One region of the Petralouisia sp. genome, then DNA from elsewhere that is predicted to be linked to it. Evidence: predicted binding sites of a transcription regulator. Region 1 holds the regulator's gene; the other holds the start of a gene.
What was found. The regulator HrcA, encoded in region 1, represses chaperone genes, less so after heat shock. The targets are predictions, from matches to a motif close to TGTTAGCACTCNNNNNNNNNGAGTGCTAACA.
Positions count from the first base shown of each region.

Region 2: the regulator HrcA is predicted to act here: its motif matches at 3,201-3,231, upstream of groES (co-chaperone GroES).

Region 1 covers NZ_JBQIOP010000029.1:44,828-48,955, reverse strand. Annotated here, with positions in the region: gene grpE (nucleotide exchange factor GrpE) at 67-747, opposite strand; gene hrcA (heat-inducible transcriptional repressor HrcA) at 801-1,841, opposite strand; gene ACTO17_RS12495 (ABC transporter permease) at 2,037-4,128, opposite strand, start outside.
Region 2 covers NZ_JBQIOP010000005.1:90,613-94,740, forward strand. Annotated here, with positions in the region: gene ACTO17_RS03485 (flagellar assembly protein A) at 1-930, opposite strand, end outside; gene groL (chaperonin GroEL) at 1,151-2,776, opposite strand; gene groES (co-chaperone GroES) at 2,861-3,148, opposite strand; gene ACTO17_RS03500 (C-GCAxxG-C-C family protein) at 3,300-3,806, opposite strand; gene ACTO17_RS03505 (diguanylate cyclase domain-containing protein) at 3,865-4,128, opposite strand, start outside.

The DNA.
Region 1 (4,128 bases):
TGTCTGCTAAATTTATTATAAAAAACGGCTGCGCCGTATTGCGAAATACCGCGTGGATTTATGCTGTTACTGCACCACAGCCACCATGCTGTGCCTTACCACGCTCTCCCGGTACATATACCCTTTCTGCAGCTCCTGGGCCACAATTCCGGATTCGTATTCTTCGCTTTCCACCTGCATCACTGCGTTGTGGAATTCCGGATTAAACTCTGACCCCACCGCTTCAATGGGCTTTACTTCCAGGTTTTCTAACTCTGTCATTAACTGCTTATATATCTTATCCATTCCCTGTACAAAGGGATCTTCCTTTGCTTCTTCGGGAACAGCGGATAATCCCCGTTCAAAATTGTCCACCACCGGAAGAATCTTCTCAATGACGCTTTTTGCCCCTACTTCAAACATCTGGGTTTTTTCCTTCTCCGTCCGTTTGCGGAAATTGTCAAATTCTGCCATCTGCCGCTGAACCCGGTCGGTCAGCTCTGCAATTTTTTCTTCCTGCTTATTCTTCTTTTCTTTCTTCTTAAAAAAGCCTTTCTTCTCTTCTCCCTGCGTCTCTTTGGAGGTCTGTTCTTCTTCGGATTCCTCCTCTGAAACATCTCCCGAAGCCTCTTCTGTTTCTTCATTTTCCGGCGGACAGGCATCTTCGCATTCCCCGTCGGGAGTCCCCGGCGTATCCATTGCCTCTTCCGGCTCCATGTTTTCTGTCTCCTGGCTTTCCATTGTTTCCATTTCTTTCTGTTCTGCCATATCTGCTCACCTTTCTATTATTCAGAATTTTCGAATATGGTATGTGTCTTTGTCTATGTTTTCCGCGGCTTACGAAATACAGCGTCAAGCTGGACTTTTAATGTTTTCAGATTATCCATCACATTTTCATAATCCATACGCTTGGGGCCGATAATCCCGATGGTGCCTGTCATCCCTTCTCCCAACTGGTATGTTGCCGTTACCACACTGCAGTCCTTCATATTCTGGATGGGGGATTCTGAGCCGATATATACCTGAATTCCGGTTTCCTCATGCGAGGACAGGCTTTCATTGACCAGGCTGACTAACTGCTTCTTCTCTTCAAAAGCGTCCAGAAGCTCCCTTGCCTTCTGGGAATCGCTTAATTCAGGATATTTTAAAATATTCGTAGTTCCGCTGGTATAAATCTCCAGTTCTTCATCCTCCTGAATGGCTCCTGCCAGCGCGTCCAGCACATCGCTGACGATGTTGCTGTGAATGCCCGCCTGCTCTTTGAGCTTCGCAATGGTGCCCAGGTTGATTTCTTCTGCCGACAGCCCGTTCAAGCTGGTGTTTAACAGGATATTCAGCTTCAGCAATGTCTCATTATCTAAGGCTTCCCTGGTGGAAATCATCTTATTCTTTACCAGATTGCCTTCCATTACAATCACAGCCAGAAGCTGCTCTTCATCCACCTGGGACAGCTGCAGGAATTTCACCTTATTCTTATGGTAAGAAGGAGAAGTAATCATGGCGGTGTAATTGGTGTTTGCCGCAAGCATCTTTGCCATCTGCTGCAATACCTGCTCCATCCGCTCGGTGTGTTCAATCATGAACTCTTTCATCTCTGTGACTTCCTGATCCTTTTCCCGCATCAGATTGTCTACATAAAACCGATAGCCCTGGTCAGAAGGAATCCGGCCTGCGGAGGTATGGGGCTGTAAAATATATCCCAGTTCTTCCAAATCCGACATTTCATTGCGTATGGTGGCCGAGCTTAAGTTCAGATCCGAATATTTGGAAATGGTTCTGGAACCTACCGGCTCTCCGGTATCCAGATAATTCCGGATGATTGCGTTTAATATTTTTCTTTTTCTTTCATCCAGCTCCTGCATCCCTGACCTCCTGCGCCCTGTTCTTTTTCTTTTGTTAGCACTCAGCTTGTAGGAGTGCTAACATCTATGTACTTAAAATAGCACTAACGTTTTTTATTGTCAATAGTATTTTTCCGATTTAATAATTTCTTTATAATTACCAACATCCTCCAATCGTCCGATGGATTTCTGCAAAAGATGACGCAGCAGCTCCCATCAATCATTTACCAACAGGGATCTGGGCACAATTTTTTTAATGCGCAGAGACATCAGGCAGGCTGCCCCAAAGGCAAATACCACCAGTCCCGCCCCTGCAGCCGCGATAAATCCCACTGGTATCCGGAAGGTACAGGTGACTATCCCAATGTCCCGTAAAAACACTGCCATCAGCGGATTGATCAAAAAGCTGTTTATGATAAGACCTGCAATAGAAGAAATGATTACCGCAGGCATAAAACTTAAGGCTGTCTGAACCATAAGCTGAGCGGTGGTAAAGCCCAGTGATTTTAAAATGCCGTATTCTCTCTTCTTACTGCTGAGCATGGCCCGCACCAGCAGGTACATCACAAACACGGTAATCAGAAGGCTGATCAGCAGAACTGCAGCCACAATCACGGTCAGCAGAGAAACATATACCGCTGAAATTCCATAGATAATCTCAGAAATATTCCGTGTCTGGATAACCTTGCTGCCCATACGCCTGCTCACTTCTTTATTAAAGTCCTCTGTGTCTGTGCTTTCAGTAAGGTTGATAAAGTAACTCAATGCGGAAAGATCACCCATCCGCTCATACCCCTTCCGGGTTAAAAGACAGTCCTTCCCCAGATTATTGGAAATCTGCGTCAAACCGGAAATAATATAAGTCTCTTCCTGTTCTCCCAGATTCATCCTGATTTCATCGCCAATTTTACAGCCCTGCTCTCCGGCGTATTTGGCAGCGACGGCTATTTCATTGTCAAATTCCGGAAACCGGCCCTCAATCACAACCTCCTGATTGTTTACCTGGGAAAAGTCGCCGCAGATATTGACAAGCAGTTCCACACCGCCCACATGCTCCACTTTTTCGGTATGGTACAGGTAGACTTTTTCCACCCGGCTGTCTTTTTTCATTTCCCGTAAAAATTCCTCTTCTGCATCTATATTAATATTAATGCAGGTATCTGCCATTTCTCCTACCACCAGATTGAGAAAATACGTAATATCCACAATTACATTTTCCAGCATCAGCCCGGAAAATACCAGCATCAGAGACAGCAGCAGCATGGTAACGCAAATGGTAAGATTATATTTCATCCCTGACAGGGCTGTCTTTAGAGAAAGCGCTGCATTTAAGGGCGCTCTGGTTTTTTCCAGGGGAATGCGGCTGCGCCGAAAGCTGTGGGTCTGTATTCCCTGGCGGAGCGCGTCAATGGGAGGAATTTTCCGGATTCTGCGGGCAGACAGCCAGACAGTCAACGCAACAGCGCTGCATACAACGGCCAGTGTCAGCAGCAACGGCTCCGGCAGAATATGAATTTCATAGGGAATGCCTGTCTGGGAAACCATCATATCATTCACCCCTGGAAACAGAACATAAGACATCGCCGCTCCCAGAACCGCGGCAAAACCTGCAATGGCCAGAAACTGCAGCATCAGCATGCCGATCAATTGTCTGCTCTGATAGCCGATGGCTTTCCATACCCCCAGATTCTTCATATTTTCCTGAATATAATTGATAATGTTGGAAGATACCACTGCCAGTACAATCAGCAGCACAAAAAAGGCCATGGCGCTGACAACGGAGGAGCAAATCATCTGGGAAATATAGCGCGACTGGGAAACCAGCGTATAGGAATTACTAATGGTAAATGCCTCCGGATACCTGGCAGATACGGCATGGTTCAGCATGGTTTCAAAGGCTTCACTTTCCTCTTTGTCTGAAATCCGTACCGAAACCAGAGCAAAATCCGGCGCATATCCTTTGTTCTTCCATTCCTGATAAGTCTGCTCCGTCATCAGAATTTCACACATCCCGCAGTTATGAGAGCCTGTCATCACACTGTTGAAAAAGCCGCATACCCGGCTGCTTACCTTATGTTTTCCGATGGTCAGCTCTGCCATTGTTCCCACTGCAATATCTCCTGTTTTATAGATCATGGGAAGATAAATGCCCTCTGTAAATTGGCTGTCCTCTATAAGCTCCACTCTGCCGACCGGACGCTTCAGGGCGTCATCTTTTTTCATCATAATAAAGTTAGTGACTGCCTCTCCGCCATTATACTGAAGCTTTCCCTCGGAGCACATCACATCATCCATGCAAAATTCCGAA
Region 2 (4,128 bases), on a different contig from region 1:
CGCCTCTTCTAAATTCTTCTCTATCTCTTTCTGCAGTATTCCAAATACAACGTTTTCTTTTGCCAGAAGCCGCATAATTTCATTTTTTGTTTTGCCGCTTCCTTTTTCTAATGTGACATACGCCTCCATTTTATCCTGGCTGACCGTTACCATACATTCCGTTGCCTGCCTTGCCTGTTCCTCCAGCAGTTCGATCTGAAGATCCCCATTCTGTTCCCGCTCCGCCTGTTCTTTCATCTTCAGACGCATTCGTTTCATTTCTTTTGCAGAATACATCATGCTTTTATAAGCAGACACATCCAGTCCTTCTTCCAGACCCAGGCGAATTTCGCGCATCTGCTGCCAACGGTACAATTCCCTTGCATAAATCGTCACGTCCACACGCCGTTCCAGACCCAGGCGGATTTCACGCATCTGCTGCCATCCAAAATAAATTTTGGCGTAAACCGAAGCGTCCAGACCTTCTTCCACGCCCAGACGGATCTCACGCAGGGATTCTCCCAGAAATTCTTTGATCAAATAAGGGGTGATGTCCGCCTTATGTTCCAGGCCCAGGCGGATTTCTTCTAATTGATCCGGCTCATAGCCTTCCTCTATATAGGAAAAGATATCCACATGCCCAATCTTTGCTTTGCGGATTTGCCGCAGATATCCGGCCTCAAGCTCCTGATGCCTGGACAGGTCTACCCCTTCCTTCAATGCTTTACGGATTTGCCGCATCCGGTCATAGGAAATCTCCGGTTTGGCATAGACAGATACATTCAGTCCCCATTCCAACCCCTTTTTTATTTCTTCCATCTGAAACCAGTCATATTTTACAGAAGTATACCAGGATACATCCAGTCCCTTCTCCAACCCCTGACGGATTTCTTCCATCTGCCCCTTATCGAACCCCATTGCTTCATATTTTCTGATTTGCTGACTGTTCACTTCCTTTTATTCTCCTCTTATTTTTTCATAAACTCACATATTAATTCTATTGTATATTTACGATACTGTCAATAAACAAATCCAATCCAAGACCTGAAAATACTTCTGAACTTTCAAATGGCAAAAGAGACTGGGGAAGTTTCATCTTCCTCAGTCCCTTTTTCTATCTTTAGCAGCCGGGAAACTGCCATCCATGCTCCGTACAAAGAGCCTGTCAAAATTACATCATTCCCATTCCGCCTGCGCCGCCTGCCGGCATTGCCGGCATATCTTCTTTGATATTGGCAACCACGGATTCTGTAGTCAGTAATGTGGAGGCTACAGAGGTTGCATTCTGCAATGCGCTTCTGGTTACTTTTACCGGGTCCAAAATTCCTGCTTCTACCATATTTACATATTCTTCCTTGGTGGCATCAAAACCAACGCCCGGATCGGATTCTTTCACTTTATTGATGATAACGGCTCCTTCCAGACCTGCGTTTGCTGCAATGTAGAACAATGGAGATTCTAACGCCTTCAAGATTACCTTAGCGCCTGTCTTTTCATCTCCGTCCATGCTCTCAGCCAAAGCTGCAACTTCTTTGGCTGCATGGATATATGCAGAACCGCCGCCTGCAATAATACCTTCTTCCACAGCTGCCCTGGTGGAATTCAATGCATCTTCCATCCGAAGCTTGCTTTCCTTCATCTCTGTCTCGGTTGCTGCGCCTACACGGATCACTGCTACGCCGCCTGCCAGTTTTGCAAGTCTTTCCTGCAGCTTCTCCTTGTCGAATTCAGAAGTGGTTTCTTCAATCTGTGTACGAATCTGCGCAACTCTCGCTGCAATTGCTTCTTTATCTCCTTCACCGTCTACGATAATGGTGTTTTCTTTCTGAACCTTCACAGATTTTGCGCGTCCTAACTGATCCATTGTGGTTTCCTTCAGCTCCAGACCTACTTCTTCAGAAATCACCTGGCCGCCGGTCAGGATTGCAATATCCTCAAGCATTGCTTTTCTTCTGTCGCCGTAACCCGGAGCCTTTACTGCAACTACATTGAAGGTTCCGCGGAGTTTGTTTACAATTAAAGTGGTAAGGGCTTCTCCCTCAATATCTTCTGCAATAATCAGAAGTCTTGCGCCGGACTGCACTACCTGCTCTAACAATGGAAGGATTTCCTGGATATTGCTGATTTTCTTATCGGTAATCAGAATATATGGATCGTCTAATACTGCTTCCATCTTATCCATATCGGTTGCCATATATGCGGAGATGTATCCCCGGTCAAACTGCATACCTTCTACCAGATCAAGCTCTGTCTGCATGGTCTTGGATTCTTCAATGGTAATAACGCCGTCATTGGAAACTTTCTCCATAGCGTCTGCCACCAGATTTCCAACTTCTTCGTCTCCTGCAGAAATTGCAGCTACTTTGGCAATCTGATCTTTGCCGTTTACTTTCTGGCTCATTGCTGCGATAGATTCAATGGCTTTCTCTGTCGCTTTCTTCATGCCCCGGCGCAGAACGATTGGATTAGCGCCTGCTTCCAGGTTCTTCATGCCTTCTTTGATCATTGCCTGAGCCAAAACGGTAGCTGTAGTGGTTCCGTCGCCTGCAACGTCATTGGTCTTGGTAGCTACTTCTTTTACAAGCTGAGCGCCCATATTTTCGAATGCGTCCTCCAGTTCGATTTCTTTCGCAATGGTTACGCCGTCGTTGGTAATCAGGGGAGCGCCGAAGGATTTATCCAGTACCACGTTCCTTCCCTTGGGTCCTAAAGTCACTCTTACGGTATTTGCTAATTTATCTACGCCAGCTTCCAATGCTGCTCTGGCTTCTGTGCCATATTTCAATTCCTTTGCCATGATAATTCGTCTCCTTTTCCAATCTGATTCTGATATCTTTTAACTACATCAAATTCCTGCTTCAGCGCTCTGGCTGCGCTTTTGTTATCCCTCTACAATTGCCAGGATATCATTCTGCTTCACAATGATGTATTCTTCTCCGTCAACCTTTACTTCGTTCCCTGCATATTTGGAATAGATTACCTTATCCCCTTCCTTCACCTGCATGGTAACTTCTTTTCCATCTACCATTCCACCAGGACCTACAGCTACTACTTTCGCTTCCTGCGGCTTCTCCTGTGCGCTTCCTGCCAGAATGATGCCGGATTTCGTAGTCTCTTCTGCTTCACACTGCTTTAACACAACTCTGTCTCCTAATGGTACTAATTTCATTACAATTCCTCCTTATTCAACTATCTCTTCTGCTTTCTGCATTTCTTTTAGTTATTAGCACTCATTTATATCGAGTGCTAATTGCTTATGTACATAATTTAGCACTCCCCTTTTTTTTTGTCAATATCCATTTTCATATTTTATAAAAAGTTTAGATTTTTATAAAATATGAAAATGGATGCTCCTTTATATACTGTGCCATAAATTCCGCTGCCATCCGCACTAATTTAGGACAGGGACGCTTCTTGTAGTACTCATCTGTCCGCAGTTTTGGCGCAGGAGCGTCTTTTTTCTGCTCCAGCCCCAGAAGCTCCCGGCAGACAATGGAACCGTTTTTCTCTTCAAATGCCTGGGCAAGCTGCTGGATTCTCTTATAGTGCTCCTTCTTGCCCTGGTAATCTTTCGGATCGTCATAGCCGTAGAGCATCCCCGCCACCAGAAACATTCCGCTGACCGCGCCGCAGACTTCCCTGAGCCTGCCCATTCCGCCGCCAAAGGAAGAACTGAGCTTTGCGGCTGTTTTTTCCTCCATACCGTGCAAATCAGAAAATGCCAGAACCACCGCCTGGGTGCAGTTGTATCCTTTCAGAAAATTTTCCTCTGCAATCTGTCCGTAATCCCGGCTGTTTCCTGTTTCTGTTGTTTTATTCTCTCCCATGCTCCTGTATTTATCCTCCTGTATGAATTTACTTTGGCCGAATTATTTTTATATTTTCCTATGCTCCTGAACCATCATCCGGCCTGTCCGCTTCCCATGCTTTTATTACATAGCAGGCCCGGCCGTTTTCTTTTGCCTGATACAGCATAATGTCTGTTTCTGACAATATCCGTTCCACACTCTGGGGAAACACAAACTGACAGGCGCCGATACTGCAGCTTACTTTTTTATCTGGAAGGATGGCTGCAATTACCTGAAGAAACTGTTTCAGACGGCACTCCAGCTCCTTCTGCTCCATGGAATGCTCAATGATAACGGCGAA